Regions from separate parts of the Mesorhizobium sp. YR577 genome, predicted to be linked through region 3. Evidence: predicted binding sites of a transcription regulator. Region 3 holds the regulator's gene; each other region holds the start of a gene.
What was found. Region 3 encodes PhoB, which activates phosphate uptake and scavenging genes when phosphate is short. Its sites were predicted from a motif close to TGTCATNNANCTGTCAT; they were not measured.
Positions count from the first base shown of each region.

Region 1: the regulator PhoB is predicted to act here: its motif matches at 4,199-4,215, upstream of BM413_RS09485 (UDP-2,3-diacylglucosamine diphosphatase).
Region 2: the regulator PhoB is predicted to act here: its motif matches at 3,136-3,152, upstream of BM413_RS07985 (RNA degradosome polyphosphate kinase).

Region 1 covers NZ_FPBI01000005.1:207,412-214,814, forward strand. The annotation lists gene BM413_RS33065 (DUF2865 domain-containing protein) at 1-140, opposite strand, end outside; gene BM413_RS33070 (hypothetical protein) at 288-587, shown strand; gene BM413_RS09475 (NADP-dependent malic enzyme) at 863-3,193, opposite strand; gene BM413_RS09480 (SDR family oxidoreductase) at 3,359-4,138, opposite strand; gene BM413_RS09485 (UDP-2,3-diacylglucosamine diphosphatase) at 4,260-5,081, shown strand; gene BM413_RS09490 (MFS transporter) at 5,411-6,625, shown strand; gene dgcA (N-acetyl-D-Glu racemase DgcA) at 6,596-7,403, opposite strand, start outside.
Region 2 covers NZ_FPBI01000004.1:236,291-243,693, forward strand. The annotation lists gene ppx (exopolyphosphatase) at 1-861, opposite strand, end outside; gene BM413_RS07985 (RNA degradosome polyphosphate kinase) at 861-3,068, opposite strand; gene BM413_RS07990 (zinc-finger domain-containing protein) at 3,225-3,470, shown strand; gene BM413_RS07995 (FAD-dependent monooxygenase) at 3,498-4,706, shown strand; gene BM413_RS08000 (TIGR02117 family protein) at 4,710-5,378, opposite strand; gene BM413_RS08005 (amino acid ABC transporter ATP-binding protein) at 5,509-6,312, opposite strand; gene BM413_RS08010 (amino acid ABC transporter permease) at 6,329-7,403, opposite strand, start outside.
Region 3 covers NZ_FPBI01000001.1:392,483-399,885, forward strand. The annotation lists gene pstA (phosphate ABC transporter permease PstA) at 1-607, shown strand, start outside; gene pstB (phosphate ABC transporter ATP-binding protein PstB) at 622-1,446, shown strand; gene phoU (phosphate signaling complex protein PhoU) at 1,480-2,187, shown strand; gene phoB (phosphate regulon transcriptional regulator PhoB) at 2,310-2,999, shown strand; gene BM413_RS02020 (ROK family protein) at 3,018-4,259, opposite strand; gene xylF (D-xylose ABC transporter substrate-binding protein) at 4,537-5,580, shown strand; gene BM413_RS02030 (sugar ABC transporter permease) at 5,774-7,093, shown strand; gene BM413_RS02035 (ATP-binding cassette domain-containing protein) at 7,117-7,403, shown strand, end outside.

The sequences.
Region 1 (7,403 bases), on a different contig from region 3:
TCGGCGCCCGGACACATCGCCTGGCAATTCTGCTGGTCGCGGGCGAATTCGCGCTTGGATGACGCAAACGACATCGGGAAATAATATCCGTCGCATGTGCGCACACAGACGGTTCGATACTGGCCGCTCGGCGTTTGCATGCCAGATGCTTGACTGGGCTTGGCGACCTGCCTAGCGGTACGCACTGGAGCGTTGTCGATTGTCTCGCGCCGCTCGACGGTCTCAACCTTTGGCTGCACGACCAGATAGTTGCCTCTATCCGAATTGTCCGTGCCAGGAGCAAATGGTTGACGCGCAACTACTTGATTGCGGCAGCCATTGGCATTGAGAGAAGCGAGGATGGTCACCCGCGACCTTCCGCCGCCACGTCCGGCAGACTGATCGCGCCTGCGCTGAAGTGTGTCGAGGTTGCGCTCCATCTTCTGGACGTTTGCGTTGATCCTGGCGCATTGCTGCACATTGCTGCCAAACAGGGAAAAACCGCAGCCGGCGGCGCGCGCATTGCTCTTCGCGGCAGCAAGCTGCTGACGTTGTTTGCTCAGGGCTGCATCGTATCTGCGAAATTGTGCAGAGCCGCCACCGCCTGAACCAGCGGACGCAAGCTCGGCCTCGAGCTGACGGCAAACGCGGGAACTGGCGGCCATCGCCGAAGTTGTGAAAAGGATTGAAGCCAAGGCGAACAGCGTCGCCAATGCACGTGCCAAACCGTTCAACCCGGCCATCAGGTGCCCCCCGAACGTTTGCTATGCCTGATCAAAGATTCCGCCGCTGATCAGGCGTCACTCCGTTACCACATATGAGGTTAACTGTTTATTTGCGTTTGGACAGTTGACCTTTTCGTGATCGCTTTAGTTGATGGCTTTCATCCTGCCTTGGCTATCGTTGCCTGTGCCTTTTGGGCTGCTTCCACCACTGCAAGTGCGGTCATGTTCACCACGCCGCGCGAGGTCACCGACGGCGTCAGGATATGCGCGGGTTGCTCGGTGCCGAGCAGGATCGGCCCGACATGCAGGGCGTCCGTCATCTGCTTCACCGTGGTCAGCGCGATGTTGGCGGAGTCGAGATTGGGGAAGACAAGGAGATTGGCTTCGCCCTTGAGCGTGGAATGCGGATAGACGCGTTGCCGCAAATGTTCCGACAAAGCGGAGTCGGCGTGCATTTCACCGTCGCTCTGAAGGTCGGGCGCGATCCTCTTCAGGATCGCTGCTGCCTCGCGCATCTTCAGTGCGCTCGGAGAATCGCGCGAGCCGAAGTTCGAGTGCGACAGCAGTGCCGCCTTGGGCTCGATGCCGAAGCGGCGGATTTCCTCGGCCGCCAGTATGGTCATCTCGGCGATTTCCTCAGCGGTGGGATCAACCGTCACATAGGTATCGGTGAAGAAGGTAACGCCACGGCTCGAAATCAGCATCGACAGTGTGGAGAGATCACGGTCGCTGACGCCGGCGCGCGGTCCGATGATCAGTGTCACATTGCGCAGATGACGGGCAAATCGCCCTTCGAGGCCGCAGATCATGGCGTCGGCATCGCCGCGCCGCATGGCAAGTGCGGCGATGACCGTCGTATCCGTGCGGACCATGGTGCGCGCAGCTTCCTGGGTCACGCCGCGACGGCCGGTGAGCTCGATCAGCTGATCGACATAGTCGCGGTAGCGCGGATCGTCCTCGGGGTTGATCAGTTCGAAATCCGTGCCGGGGCGAATGCGCAAGCCGTAGCGCCGCAACCGGACATCGATGACATTCGGGCGGCCGATAAGGATCGGCTCGGCAATGCCTTCCTCAAGCACCACCTGTGCGGCGCGCAGCACGCGCTCGTCTTCGCCGTCGGCATAGATGACGCGCTTGGCCGTCGACATCTTCGCGGTGGAAAACACCGGCTTCATGACAAGGCCGGAGCGGAAGACGAAGCGGTTGAGCCGGTCGATATAGGCCGGAAAATCGGTAATGGGTCGCGTTGCAACCCCGGTGTCGCAGGCGGCCTTTGCAACCGCCGGTGCGATCCTCAGGATCAGGCGCGGATCGAACGGCGAGGGGATCAGAAAATCGGGTCCGAAGACCGGCGTCTCGCCGGAATATGCACGCGCCGCGACGTCTGACGGCTCCTCGCGGGCAAGGGCGGCGATGGCGCGGACGGCGGCCATCTTCATGTCTTCATTGATAGCGCTCGCGCCGCAGTCGAGTGCACCGCGAAAGATGTAAGGAAAGCACAGTACGTTGTTGACCTGATTGGGGAAATCCGACCGACCGGTGCAGATCATGGCGTCCGGCCGAGCCGCGCGAGCGACTTCCGGCATGATCTCCGGCGTGGGGTTGGCAAGTGCCAGGACAAGCGGCTTTTCCGCCATGTGCTTGAGCAGTTCAGGCTTCAGAACGCCTGCTGCAGAGAGGCCGAGGAATACGTCCGCGCCGCCGATGACATCCTCAAGCGTGCGCGCATTGGTGTCCTTCACATAAGGGTCTTTCCAGCGGTCCATCTCGTCCAGCCGCCCCTTGTAGGCGACGCCGAAACGGTCGGTGACCCAGATGTTTTCCACCTTGGCGCCAAGCGAAACCAGGAGGTTGAGGCAGGCAAGGGCGGCTGCTCCAGCACCCGACGTGACGATCTTGATGTCCTCGATCTTTTTGCCGGCGAATTCGAGACCGTTCAGCACCGCTGCCGCAACGATGATCGCGGTGCCGTGCTGGTCGTCGTGGAAGACCGGGATTTTCATCCTAGCCTTCAAACGCTCCTCCACCTCGAAGCACTCGGGAGCCTTGATGTCTTCGAGGTTGATGCCGCCGAAAGTCGGCTCAAGTGCCGAAATGGTCTCGACCATGCGGTCGATCTCAGGCGCGTCGATCTCGATGTCGAACACATCGATGCCGGCGAATTTCTTGAACAGGACGGCCTTGCCTTCCATCACCGGCTTGGAGGCGAGGGGACCTATATTGCCGAGGCCGAGCACGGCAGTGCCGTTCGAGACCACGCCGACCAGATTGGCGCGCGCGGTATAGTCCGCAGCCGTTGCGGGATCGTCCCTGATCGCGAGGCACGGTGCGGCCACGCCTGGCGAATAGGCCAGCGCCAGGTCGCGCTGATTGCCGAGGGGCTTGGTTGCCTGAATCTCCAGCTTTCCCGGCACCGGGTATTTATGGAAATACAGCGCCGCCTCTTCGAAATCGGAACGCGCCGCATCGTTGTTTTTCTCGTTGTCCATGGTTGCGGTCTAACCCCGTATTCGATCGTTTCGACTGTGTTTTATCATGCGATTCCGGTTTTTCGAGGCGGTCCGTGAACGAAAATAACTGGAATCGGGAAGTTCCCATGATTCCAGTCATTTGCCGTCAGAATCTCGCGAAATGAATCGGCCGGTGAATTCCCGCTAGAAGGCGCTCACATAGAGCCCGCCATCGACGGGTATGTTCTGGCCGGTGAGATAACCCGCGTGAACCGAGCAGAGAAACGCGCAGATCTGGCCGAACTCTTCCGGCGTGCCGAGGCGTTTGGCCGGAACGTCGGCGCTGATACGCGTCTTGCGCTCACGTGCTGCTTCGGGCGACTCGACGCTGCCTGGCTCGTGCGGGCCACGAAGCCGGTCTGTGTCGAGCTTGCCCGGAAGCATGTTGTTGATGGTCACGTTGCGGTCGGCAACCGTGCGGGCAACGCCAGCCAGGAACGATGTCAGGCCGGCACGCGCACCCGACGACAGATCAAGGCCGGGAATCGGCACATAGACCGACAGCGACGTGATGTTGACGATGCGGCCGAAGCCGCGCTCGGCCATGCCCCCGACTACGGACTGGATGAGCTCGATCGGCGTGATCATGTTGTTGACGACGCCGTCGAGCATTTTCTGCCGGTCGAGTTCCTTGAAATCGCGGAAGGGCGGCCCGCCATTGTTGTTGACCAGAATGTCGGGTGCGGGGGCTGCCGCCAGCAATTGCTTCTGAACCTCCGAGTCGGAAACGCTGCCCGGAACTTCGATAACCTTCACGCCAAAGCGGTCGCGAATCTCCTGCGCGGTTTTCGCCAGGATCGCCGCGTCGCGTCCGTTGACGACAAGATCGCAGCCGGCTTCCGCCAAGGCGATAGCGCAGCCGCGTCCCAACCCGCGACTTGATGCGCAGACGATCGCTGTCTTTCCCCGAATGCCGAGATCCATGATGCGCTTTCTCCGATTTGCAGGCGGCCAACCTATCGCGTCGGTGACGCAAACCGCAACCGTCATACGCCTGTTGCATGAATCGGGGCATAGGCTGCGCGACAGCAACGGAACAGAACCCATGTCCGGCGAAGCACCTCGCGCATTCCGCACCCTGTTCATTTCTGACGTCCATCTGGGCTCCAAGCCGGCCAAGGCGGAGTTCCTGATCGATTTCCTGCGCCATCACGAGGCGGAGACCATCTATCTCGTCGGCGACATCGTCGACGGCTGGCGGCTGCGCAGGTCTTGGCACTGGCCGCAGACCCACAATGATGTCGTCCAGAAACTGCTGCGCCAGGCGCGCAAGGGCACCAACATCATCTACATCGCCGGAAACCACGACGAGTTCCTGCGCATGTTCCAGGGCGTGCATTTTGGCGGCATCGTCGTTGCCGACCGCGCCATTCACGAGGCTGCCGACGGCAAGCGCTATCTCGTCATTCACGGCGACCAGTTTGACACGATCGTTCACAATGCCCGCTGGCTCGCCTATCTCGGCGACAAGGCCTACGACATGGCCATCATCGTCAACCGGGTCGTCTCGCGGGCGCGGCGTCTGTTCGGCATGCCGTACTGGTCGTTCTCGTCCTGGGCCAAGGTCAAGGTCAAGAAGGCGGTGAATTTCATCGGCGCCTTCCAAGATGTCCTGACCGAGGAGGCGCGCCGTTCGGATGTCGATGGCGTCATCTGTGGTCATATCCATCACGCGGTGATCGAGGATTTCGGCGACGTGCGGTACATCAACACCGGCGATTGGGTTGAAAGCTGCACGGCGGTGGTGGAGCATTTCGACGGTTCGATGGAAATCCTGTGGTGGCCGCAGGTTCAGGCAAAAGCTCCGGCCGCCGAAACAACTTTTGTGCCGACGGTAATCGAAGGCGGCGGCGTCAAGGCAGCCTGACGGGCAATCGACCATGTTTAGAGATCTGGCAGACGGGCGCCGCAAGCGCGCCGAAGGCTTGCCACTGCATGCCCCGGCGTCATCGACGACGCCGCAACCGGCAAGCAGGCGCGCCATGCGACTTGGCGTGCTCGGCAATCATCAGGGCCACCAGCCGGCAGTGCGGAACGCTGCAGCGCAGCCAATGGTTTTGCCGCGGAGCCATAAGCGCCTGGCGCAGGAAATGGCTGGACCAGGACGTTTCGCAGCCATCCTCACCGTGTTAAGTGAGCCAGCTACGCGGCTGAATCTTTTCGCATGAGTCGCGCTACCTGGACTGCGCGCCCTCAATGTCATTGCCGCCGCTCTCGCCTGAACAGCTCGTCAAGCCGCGTCATTTCGAACTGCGCATTTCGCTGATCTTTGCTGCTCTTTTCATTCCGCAGGGCGTGCATCTTCCTTATTTCCCGTTGTGGCTGGAGGCAAAAGGCTTCGACGCGGAGAAGATCGCCATCATCCTTGCCGCGCCAATGTTTCTGCGCGTCGTCACAACGCCGTTCATCTCTGCCATGGCCGACGAGGCGAAGGATCGCGCCAATGTGCTGATCGTGATGGTTGCGGCGGCGCTGCTGATCTCGGCGGGCTATTTTCTGCCACCCACCTATGTGACCGTGCTCGGCGTTTCGCTTGCGCTGGCGGTGGCATGGACGCCGCATGCGCCGCTTACCGATTCATTGGCGCTTTCAGGCGTCAGGCGTTTCGGTTCCACCTATGCCAATATGCGAATCTGGGGCTCGGCGGCCTTTCTCGGCGCCAATCTTGCCGGTGGAGCCATCCTGTCGTTTACGGGTGCTGAGGCGGTGCCGGTCATGATTTCCATCGGATTGGTTGGAATCCTGGCAGTATCGTTCATTGCTCCCCGTATCGGACGGCCACGGCGCGCATCCCCGCTCTCTGCCGTCGATATTCAGGAATCGGCGCCAAAGCTTCTCAACCGCTATTTCGTGTTCTTCGTGGCTGGAGCCGGCATCATCGTCGCGAGCCACGGCTTTCTCTACAGCTTCATCTCTATCTATTGGAAATCGATCGGCATCAACGACACGGTGATCGGCTTGCTGTGGGCCTCTGCGGTTGTGGCCGAAGTCGGCATGTTCATGATCTTCACGCGCATCTTCGGCAGGATGCGGCCGCCGACGCTGCTTCTGATGGCGGGGTTGGCCGCAATTGTCCGCTGGCTTGCCTTTCCGCTGATCTGGCCGCTGGGGCTTGGCGTCGGCGGCTTCTTCGCCGTCCAGTGGCTGCATGCCTTTTCTACGGCTCTCATCCTGATCGGCGTGCAAAAGCTGATTGCCGAAACCGTGGTGGAAGAACGCACCGGGGCCGCCCAGGGCATTGCCTTCTTCGCAAACGGCCTTTCGATGGCGACGGTGACGCTGGTTTCCGGACCGCTTTACGGACGCCTCGGCATTGGCGGCTTCTACGTTATGGCTGCGGTTGCGATGGTTGGACTGGTTTTCATAGCGCTTGCGGCAAAATCAGCCCCAGAGCGCCGCATCCGGCGGTGAGACCTCAGAACCCCGGTAAAGCAGTCCGGGCTCCCGGTCGCGCGCCAGAAGCAGGGGACCGTCAAGGTCGACGAAGTCTGCGCCCTGCGCCAGAAGCACCGCCGGCGCCATAGCCAGCGATGTTCCAACCATGCAGCCGACCATGATCGAAAAGCCCATATCCTTGGCGCGGTCGCGCAATGCAAGCGCGGCAGTCAGGCCGCCGGCCTTGTCCAGCTTTATGTTGATCGCGTCGTAGAAGCCGGCGAGTTTTTCGAGGTCGTCAACGCCATGCACGCTCTCATCGGCGCATAGCGGGACGAGGTGAGGAACATGGCGCAAAATGCCATCCTTGCCCACCGGCAACGGCTGTTCGATTAGCGCGATGCCGAGTTTGGCTGCAGCGGCAAGGTTTTCGCGGATATTCTCGTCCGTCCAGCCTTCATTGGCATCGAGGATGATTCGGCTGCTGGGTGCAGCCTCGGTTACCGCTCGAATGCGGGCAATGTCGTTGTCGCCGCCGATCTTGACCTTTAACAGCGGTCGGCCGGCATTCTCGCGCGCCTGCGCCGCCATGGCTTCGGGCGTTCCGAGAGACAAAGTGTAAGCGGTTTCGAGCGATGTCGGCGGGGTCTGGGAAAGGTTCCGCCAGACAGGGTTGCCCGACGTCTTGGCCTCCAGATCCCACAGTGCGCAATCCACCGCATTGCGGGCGGCCCCTGCCGGCATCGCATTGATAAGTGCCTTGCGACCCATGCCGGCCGCTATTGCGGGCGCGATTGCCTCAATAGCATCACGA
Region 2 (7,403 bases), on a different contig from region 3:
CGACGGCTTCATCGCCGCGATGATCTCGAGCAGCACCGCCGCGCCATAGGGCAGCAGTGCGCGACGGTTCTTCGAAATACCCTCGATGCCCTTCATCTTGTCGATGTCGCCCTTGGCGACCTGCCGCAGGAACGGTAGCGAGCTTTCGATGCCCATCTCGTAATGGTGCATCACGTTGAGCGGATAGTTGATCGTGTTCATGTGGAGGCGGGCGAGATTTCGCCACGTGCCGCCCACGGCATAGAAAACCTGGCCCTGCCCGGCTTTCAGAAGCTTGGCACGCGCAAGTTCGTCCCGCGCGATCTTGGCTGCGGCCACCGGCGAATTCTTCGACATATCCTGCAGACGCAGGCCACCGAGTGGCAGCGTTATGCCCTGACCGATCTTTTCGCCATCGACGCCGACCAGTTCCAGGCTGCCGCCGCCAAGGTCGCCGGCGATGCCGTTTGCGGGATGGAAGCCTGAAATAACCCCCAGCGCCGAGTAATGTGCTTCCTCGCGCCCGGTGAGCACCCGTATTTCGGTGCCGAGAATCTGTTGCGCCCGGTGAATGAAGTCCGGTCCGTTCTCGGCCTCACGCGCCGCAGCCGTGGCGATCACGTGCAACTCCTCCGCGCCTGCCTGATCGGACAGGGCGCGAAACCGCCGGAACTCCTCCACGGCGCGGGTTACGCCCTCCGGATCGAGCTTGCCCGTCGAAACGATGCCGCGACCAAGGCCGGCCAGCATCTTTTCGTTGAACAGAACCGTCGGAGAACGGGATATGCCTTCATACACGACAAGACGGATCGAGTTCGACCCAATGTCGATGATGGAAATCGGTCGGCGATCCTGAAGCCGACCCTGGGATTGTGCAATCATCAGCTACCGGTTGCGCTGGACTTCTTGCGCCGCTTGAACTGCGCGATGCGCTTGGGCGCATGCGATTTCAGTGCATCTCCCCGCCCAGACAGGCTCGGATTCGTCATGAAATATTCCTGCGCGTTGAACGGCTCTTCCCCCTCGTCCAGCACTATGCGCCGCGAGGTACCGTCAGCCAATACTTCGAAACTTTGCTGGTTGTCCATGATGTTTCCGAGCATGATCTGGCCAAGCACCTGTTCATGCACAGTTGGATTGGTGATCGGAACCATGGTTTCGACGCGGCGGTCGAGGTTGCGCGGCATCAAATCGGCCGAACTGATGTAGACGATGGCGTCGTCCGAAGGCAGGCCATGGCCGTTGCCGAAGCAATAAATCCGGCTGTGTTCGAGGAAGCGGCCGATGATCGATTTCACCCGGATGTTTTCAGAAAGTCCCGGAACCTGCGGCCTTAGGCAGCATATGCCGCGCACGACCAGGTCGATCTCCACCCCCGCCCTGCTGGCGTCGTAGAGCGCATCGATGATCATCGGATCGACCAGCGAATTCATCTTCAGCCAGATCTGCGCCGGCCGGCCTTCCAGGGCGTGAGAAACCTCATCGGAAATGTGTTTCAGAATCCGGCTGCGCAGCGTCAGCGGCGACATCGCCAGATGCATCTCGTCGGCCGGTTCGGCATAACCGGTAATGAAGTTGAAAAGCTGCGCGACATCGTGGGCGATGTGCGAATCGGTCGTGAAGAAGGACAGATCGGTGTAGATGCGGGCGGTGATCGGATGATAATTGCCGGTGCCGAGATGGACATAATTGCGCAGGCGGTTGTCCTCACGGCGCACCACCAGCGACATCTTGGCGTGCGTTTTCAGCTCGATGAAGCCGAACACGACCTGCACGCCGGCACGCTCCAGATCGCGCGCCCAGCGGATATTGGCCTCCTCGTCGAAGCGCGCCTTCAACTCGACCAGCGCCGTGACCGACTTGCCGGCCTCCGCCGCATCGACCAGCGCGCGCACGATCGGGCTGTCGTTCGAGGTGCGGTAGAGCGTCTGCTTGATCGCCACGACATCGGGATCGGCAGCAGCCTGGCGCAGGAACTGCACCACCACGTCGAAGGATTCGTAAGGGTGGTGGACGATGAAATCCTTTTCGCGGATGGCGGCGAAGCAATCGCCGCGATGGTCGCGGACGCGCTCGGGAAAGCGCGGATTGTAGGGCGTGAATTTCAGGTCGTCGCGCGGCACGGCGACAAGTTCGGAAATCTGGTTCAGCGCCAACGGCCCGGTCAGCACGCTGATGCGCGAGGAGGATACGCCAAGTTCCGTGGCAACGAATTCCCGCAATTCATCCGGCATCTGACCGTCGAACTCGATGCGGATCACCGAACCGCGACGCCGGCGCTTCAGCGCCGTCTCGAACAGCCGCACCAGATCTTCGGCCTCTTCCTCGACCTCGATATCGCTGTCTCGGATGATCCGGAACGTGCCGGAGCCTTTGACTTCGTAACCGGGGAAAAGCTTGCCGATGAAGATGTTCACCGTCTCTTCGATCGGGATAAAGCGCACGCAGTTCTTGCGATCCGGCAGACGGATATACCGCCTCAGCGCGGTCGGCAGGCGCAGCAGCGCCGTCATTTCCTCGCCGTTCTTGCGGTGACGCAATTGCAGCGCAATCGAGAAGCCCAGATTGGGAATAAATGGGAATGGATGCGCCGGGTCGATGGATAGCGGCGTCAGGACGGGGAAAACCTGCTCCTGAAAGTGGTTTTCGAGCCAGGTCTTCTCATCCTTGGTCAGCGCATCACCGGTGATGCTCTCGATACCTTCCTTCTTGAGCAAACCGATCAGGCCGGAAAGGCTCGTCTGCTGGTCTTCCTGCAGACGGCCGACCTCGACAAGAAGCTGTTCGAGCTGCTGCTCGGGCGTGCGCCCGTCGGGGCTTTTGATGGAGATGTTTTCGCGTATCTGCCCGGCAAGGCCGGCAACGCGCACCATGAAGAATTCGTCGAGATTGGCGGCCGATATCGACAGGAAGCGAACGCGCTCCAGCAGCGGATGGTTCGGGTTCTGCGATTCCTCAAGAACGCGGCGGTTGAACTGGAGCCATGAGAACTCACGATTGACGAAACGGTCCGGATTGCCTGCGGACGCATCGCCGTCGGCGGTGCTGACGGTGGTGAATTCGGCCTGGACCGGTCTTAGCTCGTTCATGTCCCTCTTTATCCTTTATGCGACCACAGCCGCTTATTCGGCTCAGCTTATCTCCTGACAGGGTTTTGCGACAGTTTGATTTCACATGGCTTGCAAAGAGGTTGGCTATGCTTCAAACGCTTGCTAAGAGCGAGATGTAATCGACAGGAGAAAGCCATGGCTGGCGGTTCCATTCCCCACTTCCAGAACGATGCAGGTCATGCCGTGATTGAAATCGGCGTGAAGGAATTCATGTGCGTGGGCGCAAACCCGCCCTTCGACCATCCGCATGTCTTTCTCGACATGGGCGCCGACTCGGAAAAGGTCTGCCCCTATTGCTCGACGCTGTACCGGTTCAACGGCACGCTGAAGGCCAGCGAGACGCGTCCGGAAAACTGCCTCTACGTCGTTCGCGCCGCCTGACCGGCGCTGCTTGCGGCGATTGATCCGGTGGATATTTCTCACCCCGGAAAGATCGTCATCGCGGGCGCCGGCATTGCCGGGCTGACGGCGGCTCTCGCCTTTGCCAGCCGCGGCTTTGCCGTGGAAATCTTCGAGCGCTCGGAAAAGCTCGAGGAAGCCGGCGCGGGCATCCAGCTTTCGCCCAACGCCACCCGCATCCTCGATGATCTCGGTGTGCTGCAATTTTTGCTTCCCAAGGCGGTGCAGCCTGAAGCAGTCATCCTGCGCGACGCCAAAACCCTGAGAGAACTCGCCCGCGTACCGCTTGGCGCAATGGCTCAGAAACGCTGGGGTGCCCCCTATGTCGTTGCGCATCGCGCCGATCTGCAAGGCGCATTGCTGGAAGCCATATCCCGGCAGCCGGCGATACAGCTTGTCAAAGGCGCTACCGTCCGCAGCGTGACTGTGGGTGACGGTGGTGCTTCCGTCTCAGTCGATCAGTCCGGAAAAAGCGAGCCGGCAGACGCCCGCCTCGTCGTTGGCGCGGATGGCGTCTGGTCGGCGCTGCGCGGTGGGGCGAATGCAAAGAGCCGTTTTACCGGCGAACTCGCCTGGCGCACGATGATCGACAGCCAAAGCCCGCAAGGCCGTGCCTTTGCCGAAATCGGTTCGACGGATTCGGTGATGGCCTTCCTGCATTCGGGCTTTCACCTCATCGCCTATCCGGTACGCAGCGGGGCCGCGTTCAATCTCGTCGCCTTCACGCCGGGAAAAGGCATTGCTGAGGGATGGTCGGGCAAGGCCGACATTTCCATCCTGAAACAGGCGATGCGCAACACAGCGCCAGCGCTTGCGCAATTGGCCGAAAACGCCGGCCCATGGACAGCATGGCCAATCCACACCGTCGACCCGAATGCGCCATGGATCGCTCCCGGTCTCGCCCTCATCGGCGACGCAGCGCACGCGATGACGCCTTTTGCGGCGCAAGGGGCGGCGATGGCCATCGAAGACGCCGAAACCCTTGCCGCATACGTGGCCGCCACACCGGAAGATTGGTCGAGCGCCCTCGCCGCCTGGGAAGCATCGCGCCGCCCGCGGATCGAAAAGGTCGCCCGCCGCGGCGCTTTCAACCATTTCGCCTGGCATGCGAGAGGGCCGGTCGCGCTGGCCCGCAATCTGGTTCTGAAGACGCGCCCGCCCGAAAAGCTCGCCGCCGACATGGACTGGCTCTATGGCTGGAAACCGTCCGGTCGATAGCTCTCAATTGTGCAGCCGAAGCGAGTAACCAAGCGTGACCGGCAGTGGGTTCCACCAACCCGTCTGCAAGCCGCCCGCCCGCAATGCTCCCGCCGTCCAGGTGTTGCAGCCCACCACAGCGTTGAAATAGCCATTGGCTTCAAAGAAGGCGTCGTAGTCGCCATAGGCCGCCCCTTCGATCAGTTCGGGGCCGTTCGCTCCCTGCCGAAAGCCCTGCTCAATAAAAGCCAGCAGGCGCTGGAAACCAGCTTCACCGATTTCATAGGCGGCAACGGCCGGGTTTGGTTCCGGAATGTCGCCGGCGACTTCGACATGCATGGCCGAATTGTCGAGCGTCAGCGCGCGGAACACCGGCCCGGCGCGAAGCTCCGACCAGGCCGGCGTGCCGATGTAGAAAGCCCGGCTGCCCCAGCCGAAGATGAGATAGCGCGCTTCAGACAGATCGACGGGCAGACCCGCCTCGCGCAAAAAGGCGAAGCGTTCCAGCAAATCATCGTCGATCGGAACGGCGATGTCGGTGTGGATCGGGTTGGTCAGCACGAGGATGCGGCGGAGCGGCCCCTGCCCTGCCTCGCCGGATTGAAACAGCGGTCGCGGCACCAGTGTTCCCAAGGCCACCGCAACGATAACCGCGAGCAGCACCAGACCGGCGAAGCGAATAAGTCGTTTCATTGAAGCCGAACCGATCCTGAGCGCGACCTCGATGGCCATTGCACTTGCTTACGCAAAGAAGCCCGGCCGAGTTTCAGCCGGGCTTCTTTCATGATCGAGAGCGCACGCACCGAATGCGCGTACCAAAAGATCAATGCAGGATTTGCGACAGGAACAGCTTGGTACGTTCATGCTGCGGGTGATCGAAGAACTCCGCCGGGGTATTCTGTTCGACGATCTGGCCCTGATCCATGAAGATCACGCGGTTGGCGACTTTCCGCGCAAAACCCATCTCGTGGGTCACGCACAGCATGGTCATGCCTTCCTCGGCAAGGCCCACCATGGTTTCCAGCACTTCCTTGATCATTTCCGGATCGAGCGCCGAGGTCGGCTCATCGAACAGCATGATGCGCGGATTCATGCACAGCGAGCGGGCAATCGCCACGCGCTGCTGCTGGCCGCCGGAGAGCTGGCCGGGATATTTGTTGGCCTGCTCAGGGATCTTCACGCGCTTCAGGAAGTGCATGGCGATTTCTTCGGCCTGCTTCTTCGGCGTCTTGCGCACCCAGATCGGCGCCAGCGTGCAGTTTTCCAGGATCGTCAGATGCGGAAACAGGTTGAAGTGCTGGAACACCATGCCGACTTCGCGGCGGACCTCGTCGATCTTCTTCAGATCGTTGGTCAGTTCCTTGCCGTCGACGATGATCTTGCCCTTCTGGTGCTCTTCCAGACGGTTGATGCAGCGGATCATCGTCGATTTGCCGGACCCGGAAGGTCCGCAAATGACGATGCGCTCGCCACGCATGACCCGGAGATTGATGTCCTTCAGGACGTGGAAATCGCCATACCATTTGTGCATGTTGACGATATCGATGGCGACGTCGGTATCCGAGATCTGCATCTTGCCGAGATCGACCTTGATCTCCTCGGCGCTGACTGCGTTTTCTATGGCCATTGGCCTTCCCCTTTATTTATCTTTTGTGGCCGGTATCGAGGCGTCGTTCCATGTAAATGGAATAGCGCGACATGCCGAAACAGAACAGCCAGAAAACGAAACCGGCAAAGACCAGCCCCGAAATCGGCGTCTGCGGTGAGGCCCAGGCGGCGTCCGAAAAGTTCTGGCGCACCACGCCGAGCAGATCGAACATGCCGATGATGTAGACCAGGCTCGTATCCTTGAAGAGGCCGATGAAGGTATTGACGATGCCTGGAATGACCAGCTTGAGCGCCTGCGGCAGCACGATCAGTCCCGTTTTCTGCCAATAGCTCAGGCCCAGCGAATCGGCACCTTCATACTGCCCTTTCGGGATCGCCTGCAGACCGCCGCGCACCACTTCGGCCATATAGGCCGAAGCAAACAGCGCAACGCCGATAAGCGCCCGCAACAGCTTGTCGAAGGTCATGCCGGCCGGCAGGAACAGCGGGAACATGACACTGGCCATGAACAGCACCGTCACCAGCGGAACGCCGCGAACCGCCTCGATGAAGATCACGCAGATCATCTTGACGACCGGCATCTTCGAGCGCCGCCCGAGCGCAAGCACGATGCCAAGCGGCAGCGAAACGGCAATGCCGACAAAGGACAGAACCAGCGTCACCAGCAGGCCACCCCACAGCGGGGTCTCGACATGCGTCAGGCCGAACCAGCCGCCGGTGAGCAGGAAGTAGGCGACGATGGGAAACACGGCAAAAAGCAGGATCGCGTTCAGGCCCTTGCGAGGAATGCGAGGAACCATCATCGGCACCAGCAGCACCACGAACATGATGGCTACGAGGATGACGCGCCAGTGCTCTTCGACCGGATACCGGCCGAACATGAACTGTCCGAACTTCGCGTTGACGAAGGCCCAGCAAGCGCCGGACCAGCCGTCGGGTTGCACACCGCCCTGGGCCACCGTCGCGCAGAAAGTACGGTCGGTGCCGGTCCACTGGGCGCTGATGAACGCCCAGTTGATGAGCGGCGGGATGATGTAGGCCACCACCAGCAATCCGACGAGCGTCAGCGCGGAATCGAAGGGCGTGGCGAACAGGTTCTTGCGAACCCAT
Region 3 (7,403 bases):
CGGCGTTGCCGCCTCGATCTATCTTGAGGAATTCGCCAAGAAGAGCCGCCTGACCGACCTGATCGAGGTCAACATCAACAATCTGGCCGCGGTGCCGTCGATCGTCTTCGGCCTGCTCGGTCTGTCGGTGTTCATCAACTTCCTCGGCCTGCCGCGTTCGGCGGCCTTTGTCGGCGGCCTCGTGCTGACGCTGATGACCCTGCCGACGATCATCATCGCGACGCGCGCCGCCCTTGCCGCAGTGCCGCCGTCGATCCGTTCGGCAGCGTTGGGTCTCGGCGCATCCAAGATGCAGATGGTGTTCCAGCACATCCTGCCGCTGGCAGCCCCCGGCATCCTGACCGGCACCATCATCGGCCTGGCGCGTGCGCTGGGCGAGACGGCGCCGCTGCTCTTGATCGGCATGGTCGCCTTCGTCGCCAATTATCCGACGACGCCTTTCGAGCCGGCGACGGCCTTGCCGGTGCAGATCTACATGTGGGCCAACGAGGCCGAGCGCGCTTTCGTCGAGCGCATGTCGGGCGCCATCATCATCCTGCTCATCTTCCTGATGGCGATGAACATCACCGCGATCGTGCTGCGCCGCCGCTTCGAACGGCGCTGGTAGAAAAGGACCATGTTATGAACATCATGACCGAGAAAGCACTCGAAAGCGCAGTGAGCGATAAAATGAGCGGCACACCCAACGAAATCATCAAGATGCGCGGCAACAAGGTCGGCGTGTTCTACGGCGAAAAGCAGGCGCTGTTCGATGTCGACCTCGACGTGCGCGAGAACCAGGTGACGGCGCTGATCGGCCCTTCGGGCTGCGGCAAGTCGACCTTCCTGCGCTGCCTCAACCGCATGAACGACACCATCGACAGCGCGCGGGTGACCGGCAAGATCACGCTCGACAATGAAGACATCTACGACAAGAACATCGACGTGGTCGAACTGCGCGCCCGCGTCGGCATGGTCTTCCAGAAGCCGAACCCGTTCCCGAAGTCGATCTACGAGAACGTCGCCTACGGACCGCGCATCCACGGCCTGGCCAAGAAGAAGTCGGAACTCGACCATGTCGTCGAGACCAGCCTGAAGAAGGCCGGCCTGTTCAATGAGGTCAAGGACCGCCTGCTCGAGCCGGGCACCGGCCTTTCCGGCGGCCAGCAGCAGCGCCTGTGCATCGCGCGCGCCATCGCGGTGTCGCCCGAAGTGATCCTGATGGACGAGCCGTGCTCGGCGCTCGATCCGATCGCGACTGCAAGGGTCGAGGAACTGATCGACGAACTGCGCCAGAACTACACGATCGTCATCGTCACCCACTCGATGCAGCAGGCGGCGCGCGTTTCGCAGCGCACGGCGATGTTCCATCTCGGCTATCTCGTCGAAGAAGGTGCGACCGACAAGATGTTCACCAACCCCGACGACAAGCGAACCCAGGACTACATCACCGGCCGCTTCGGCTGACGCGAACACGACGCGGATTGCAAGGACAGCATCATGGGCGAACATACCGTCACCTCTTTCGATGAAGATCTGGGACATATCGACCGTCTCATCCGGGATATGGGCGACCTGGCCGGCTCGATGGTCAGCGCTTCGATCCAGGCGCTGGTCCAGTCGGACAATGCGCTCGGCCAGCGCGTCGTTTCGGACGACGCCATCATGGACGCGCGCCAGCGCGAGCTCGACGAGCGCGCGATCACGCTGATCGCCAAGCGCCAGCCGATGGCGCAGGACCTGCGTGCCGTGGTCGGCGCCATCCGCATGGCCGGCGATCTGGAACGGATCGGCGACCTTGCCAAGAACATCGCCAAGCGCGTCAGCGCTGTCGGCCAGAGCGCCACGCCGCGCGACCTTGCCCATTCGATCGAGGCGATGTCGGGCATGGTGCTGGATCAGGTTCGGGAGGTGGTCGACCACTATGTGTCGCGCCGGCCTGAAGAGTTGCAGGCGTTGCGCGCCGCCGATGAGAAGATCGACGTCAAATACACCGCCGTGTTCCGCGAGCTCCTGACCTACATGATGGAAGACCCGCGCAACATAACCGCTTGCACACATCTCCTGTTCTGCGCCAAGAATCTGGAGCGTATCGGCGACCATGTCACCAACATTGCCGAAAACGCCTATTATGTGATGACCGGCAAGCAGCTTCCGCTCAATCGGCCGAAGCAGGATGAAACTTCGATGACTGCACCGGCCGCCTGAGGCGTGCTGGCCACGAAGCTCTAAAAGGGTAAGCTTGTTCCACCGGCGGTGCGAAACCCGCCGGACACCATGCGAAAGGCGAGGGGGCTCGAACCGGATCGCGTTAACAGGACGGCAAATTGATGATCGCACCCAAAGTCATGGTGGTCGAAGACGAAGAGCCGCTGGGCGTGCTGCTTCGCTACAATCTCGAATCGGAAGGCTATCAGGTCGAGATCGTGCCGCGCGGCGACGAAGCCGAGATCCGGCTTCAGGAAAACGTACCCGATCTTCTGGTGCTGGACTGGATGCTGCCGGCGGTTTCCGGCATCGAGCTTTGCCGACGGCTGAGAATGCGCCCCGAAACCGAGCGCCTGCCGATCATCATGCTGACGGCGCGTGGCGAGGAAAGCGACCGCGTGCGCGGGCTTTCCACCGGGGCTGACGACTATCTGGTCAAGCCGTTCTCGACGCCGGAATTCATGGCGCGGGTGCGCGCACTGCTGCGCCGCGCCAAGCCGGAAGTGCTGTCCAGCGTGCTCAAGGTCGGCGATATCGTGCTCGACCGCGAAGCCCACCGCGTCTATCGCAAGAAGAGCGAGATCAAGCTTGGGCCGACGGAATTCCGCCTGCTCGAATTCATGATGCGCCATCCCGGCCGAGTCTTCTCGCGCAGCCAACTCCTCGACAATGTCTGGGGCGAGACGATCTATATCGACGAGCGCACGGTGGACGTGCATGTCGGCCGGCTGCGCAAGGCCGTCAACACGGGCCGCATGCCCGATGTCATCCGCACCATTCGCGGCTCGGGCTACGCCATCCGCGAGGACTGAGCCGTTGCCTGGCGCTTCTCAGGCAACCTTGTGGCCGACTGTTGCCGGGCTTGCGCCCGGCGCAAAAATCTCCTGATCGACAAAGGTCAGCGCCTGCATGGTGCTGCCCTCGCGGATGAGCGGAAGCTCGTTCGGCTCTGTATCGAAGGAAATCGCCTTGTTGTGCTGGCCGCCGGCGGTCTTGTCGATCGCTTCGCGCAGCGCCGGCTCGATCAGATCGAAAGCGGTCGCGCCGATGCCGACGACAGCCACCGGAGCGGGATCGATCAGCGCGAACAGGCTTCCCAGGCCGAAGCCGATCGCTTCGCCGGCCTTGCGGAACGCTTCGCGCTCGGGGCCGGGCCCTGCACGCGCCACATCTGCCAGCATGCGCATGTCGCCATCGCTGATGTCGGCGAGCGGTGCGTCGTCTTCGCTTGCCTGTTTTGCCTTGCGCCATATTGCGTAGTTGCCGGCATAGGCTTCGACGCAGCCGCGGCGGCCGCAGCGGCAGAGCGCGCCATCGGGCCGGTGGATCATATGGCCGAACTCGCCGCCGGAGGATTGCGTGCCGGTGAAGAGTTCGCCCTTCAGCACCATGCCCATGCCGATGCCGTGCGAAAGCAGCACGGCGATGAAGTCGTTGTGGTAGCGCTCGGGCTTGCGCCATCTCAGCGCCACCGCGATCATGTTGCAGTCGTTCTCGACGGTCACGGGAATGCCGGTTGCTTCCTCGATGATGTCGGCGAACGCAATGTGGGTATGCGCCGTAATCGGCGTCCACAGCATGGCTCGGGAGGTGGAATCGGTGATGCCCTGTACTGCCATGCCGATGCGCATCACGCGCCGGCCGGCCGATCTACGCAGCGCGATCTGCCGGCGCACCATGGCCACGCATTCGCCGATCAAGCCGTCGCGGGACATGGTCAGCGTTTCAAGCTTGCGCTCTTCCTCGGACACGACCTTGCCGGAATAGTCGACGATCGCGACCGAAAGGAAGTTCAGGGAAAGGACGACGGTGACGATTTCGGCGGCATCGGGGTTCAGTTCCAGCGCCACCTGTGGCCGCCCGCGCTTTTGTGACGACGCCTCGGGTCCCTTGGCCTCCAGCAGGATGCCCTCGGCGATGAGGTCCGACGAGATTGCAGAAATGGTCGAGTGGCTGAGGCCGGTCGAGCCGGCGATTTCGGTGCGCGACGGCTGTTGCGCCTGGCGCACGGCGGCAATGACCATGGCGCGGTTGCGCTTGCGCAGATCGTCGTGACGGATCGCGACCGACATGTTTTCGTATTCCTCCCGGGAGCCTGTTCATTCCGCCGAAGCGGAACGGCTCCTGCCTTGTTGTTGGACCGCGATCCCTCCTCGGACGAGGGTTCCTGGCCTTTGCAACCGTTGCGAACCATCCCTTCACCGGACAGGCCCGTCAACAGCGGCACAAGGATATTGACAGAACTCTGCGCATGCGTCATTCTTTTTTTCGAGGCTCGAAAAAAAGAGCTTCTGGGTGGGCCCGAGGGCCAAAGTATCGTTGCGCTGTCATGGCGCCAGGGAGGAAATCATGAAGAAGTTTGCAACCGCCATGCTGGCGGGTGTTGCGCTGTCCATGTCGCTGGGCGCTGTTGCGCATGCGAAGGACAAGATCGTCGGCGTGTCGTGGTCGAATTTCCAGGAAGAGCGCTGGAAGACCGACGAAGCCGCGATCAAGGCTGCTCTCGAAGCATCCGGCGACAAGTACATTTCCGCTGATGCGCAGTCGTCGGCTGCCAAGCAGCTCACCGACGTCGAAAGCCTGATCAGCCAGGGCGCCAACGCGCTCATCATCCTGGCACAGGATTCGAGCGCCATCGGACCGGCCGTCGAAAAGGCCGTTGCCGAAGGCATTCCGGTTGTCGGCTATGACCGCCTGATCGAAAACAAGGACGCCTTCTACCTGACCTTCGACAACAAGGAAGTCGGGCGCATGCAGGCCAAGGGCGTGTTCGACGTCAAGCCGGAAGGCAACTATGTCTTCATCAAGGGCTCGGGTTCCGATCCGAACGCGGACTTCCTGTTCGCTGGCGCCATGGAAGTGCTCAAGGACGCGATCGACAGCGGCAAGATCAAGAATGTCGGCGAGGCCTATACCGATGGCTGGCTGCCCGCCAACGCGCAGAAGAACATGGAGCAGTTCCTGACCGCCAACGACAACAAGGTCGATGCAGTCGTTGCCGCCAATGACGGCACTGCCGGCGGCGCGATTGCCGCGCTCGACGCGCAGGGCCTGGCCGGTTCGGTTCCGGTTTCGGGACAGGATGCCGACCATGCAGCGCTCAACCGCATCGCGCTCGGCACGCAGACCGTTTCGGTGTGGAAGGACTCGCGCGAACTCGGCAAGACGGCAGCCGAGATCGCCTCGCAGCTTGCTGACGGAACCGCGATGGACAAGATCGCGAACGCCGTGAAGTTCGACGGCGGCCCGAACAAGGTCGAGATGACCTCGGTGTTCCTGAAGCCGGTTCCGGTCACCAAGGACAATCTGAACGTCGTCATCGACGCCGGCTGGGTTTCCAAGGACGTCGTCTGCCAGGGCGTGAAGGCAGGTTCGGTTCCGGCCTGCAACTAAGCCATTCGGCTTGAATAGCGACGCCGCGGTTTGATCAGAGCCGCGGCGTTTTCTTAAGGGCTTTTGCAAGAAGGCCCGATGTTTTGAAACGACGCGTGACCCCCTTTGGGAAATCGTTCCGGTTTTCAGGGGCATGCGCTAGGATGAAGTCCGGCTATCGGCGAAAGACCGTAACGGCCGGCGGGAGGAAGTCATGACCGACGTGACAACGAGCGAATCTGCGGATCGGGCTCGAGCATCCGAACTCGGCGCTGTCGCCCGGTTTCTCAAGGCCACAGAACTCGATACCCGCATGCTCGGCATGGTCGGCGCGCTCCTGGTTATCTGGATCGGCTTCCATATCCTGTCGAATGGGCTGTTTCTGACGCCCCGCAACCTGTGGAACCTCTCGGTTCAATCATCATCGGTAGCGGTCATGGCCACCGGCATGGTGCTGGTCATCGTCACGCGCAACATCGACCTTTCCGTCGGCTCGCTCCTCGGCTTCGTCGGCATGATCATGGGTGTCACCCAGGCGGTGTTCCTGCCGCGGGTGATGGGCTTTCCGCTCGGCGATCCGTCCATTTGGGTCATTGCGCTGGCTGCCGGCCTCGTCGTCGGCGTGGTGATCGGCGCATTCCAGGGCTTTCTCATCGCCTATCTCGGCATTCCGGCCTTCATCGTCACGCTCGGCGGCCTGCTCGTCTGGCGCGGTGCGGCGTGGTGGGTCACCAGCGGCCAGACGGTCGCGCCCATGGATGCAACGTTCCGCCTGATGGGCGGCGGGCCTGAGGGCGCAATCGGCGCGACGTGGAGCTGGGTCATCGGCTTGGTCGCGTGTGCTGCCGTCATCCTGATGCTGCTTTCGGGCCGTCGCCAGCGCAAGCGCTTCAAGTTCCCGCTGCGGCCGGTCTGGGCCGAAACGTTCCTTGGCGCTGTTACCTGCGCCGTCATTCTCGGCGCCGTCTGGGTCGCCAATTCCTATCCATGGCCGGCAGGCACGGTGAAGAAATATGCCGAGGCCAACAACATAACCATTCCCGAGGGCGGGCTGTTCATCGCCCATGGTATCGCCATTCCGGTGCTGATGGCGATCGCTGCCGGCATCATCATGACCTTCGTCACAACGCGCACCCGCTTCGGCCGCTACGTCTTCGCCATCGGCGGTAACCCGGAAGCGGCTGAACTCGCCGGCATCAACACGCGCTGGGTGACCATGAAGATCTTCATGGTCATGGGCTTCCTCGCCGCCATCAGCGCCGCGATCTCGACCGCGCGCCTGAACGCGGCGACCAACGCCCAGGGCACGCTCGACGAGCTTCTGGTGATCGCGGCAGCCGTTATCGGCGGTACGTCGCTGGCCGGCGGTGTCGGCACGGTCGCCGGCGCCATGCTGGGTGCTGCGCTGATGCAGTCGCTGCAATCGGGCATGGTGCTGCTTGGCGTCGACACGCCGCTGCAGAATATCGTCGTCGGTTTCGTGCTGGTCGTGGCCGTGTGGCTCGACACGCTCTACCGCCGGCGCGTGCAGTAATCGGTAATCCGGGAGGCAATCATATGGATCAGACAAGCACCCCGCTCGTCGACATGAAGAACATCTCGATCGCCTTCGGCGGCATTCGCGCCGTGGACGATGCGTCGGTCGATCTCCATGCCGGCGAAGTCGTCGCCCTGCTCGGCCACAACGGCGCCGGCAAATCGACGCTCATCAAGATACTGTCGGGCGCCTACAAGCGCGACGGCGGCGCGATCTTCGTCAATGGCGAGGAAGTCTCGATCGGCAACCCGCGCGATGCCAAGAAATACGGCATCGAGACGATCTACCAGACCCTGGCATTGGCCGA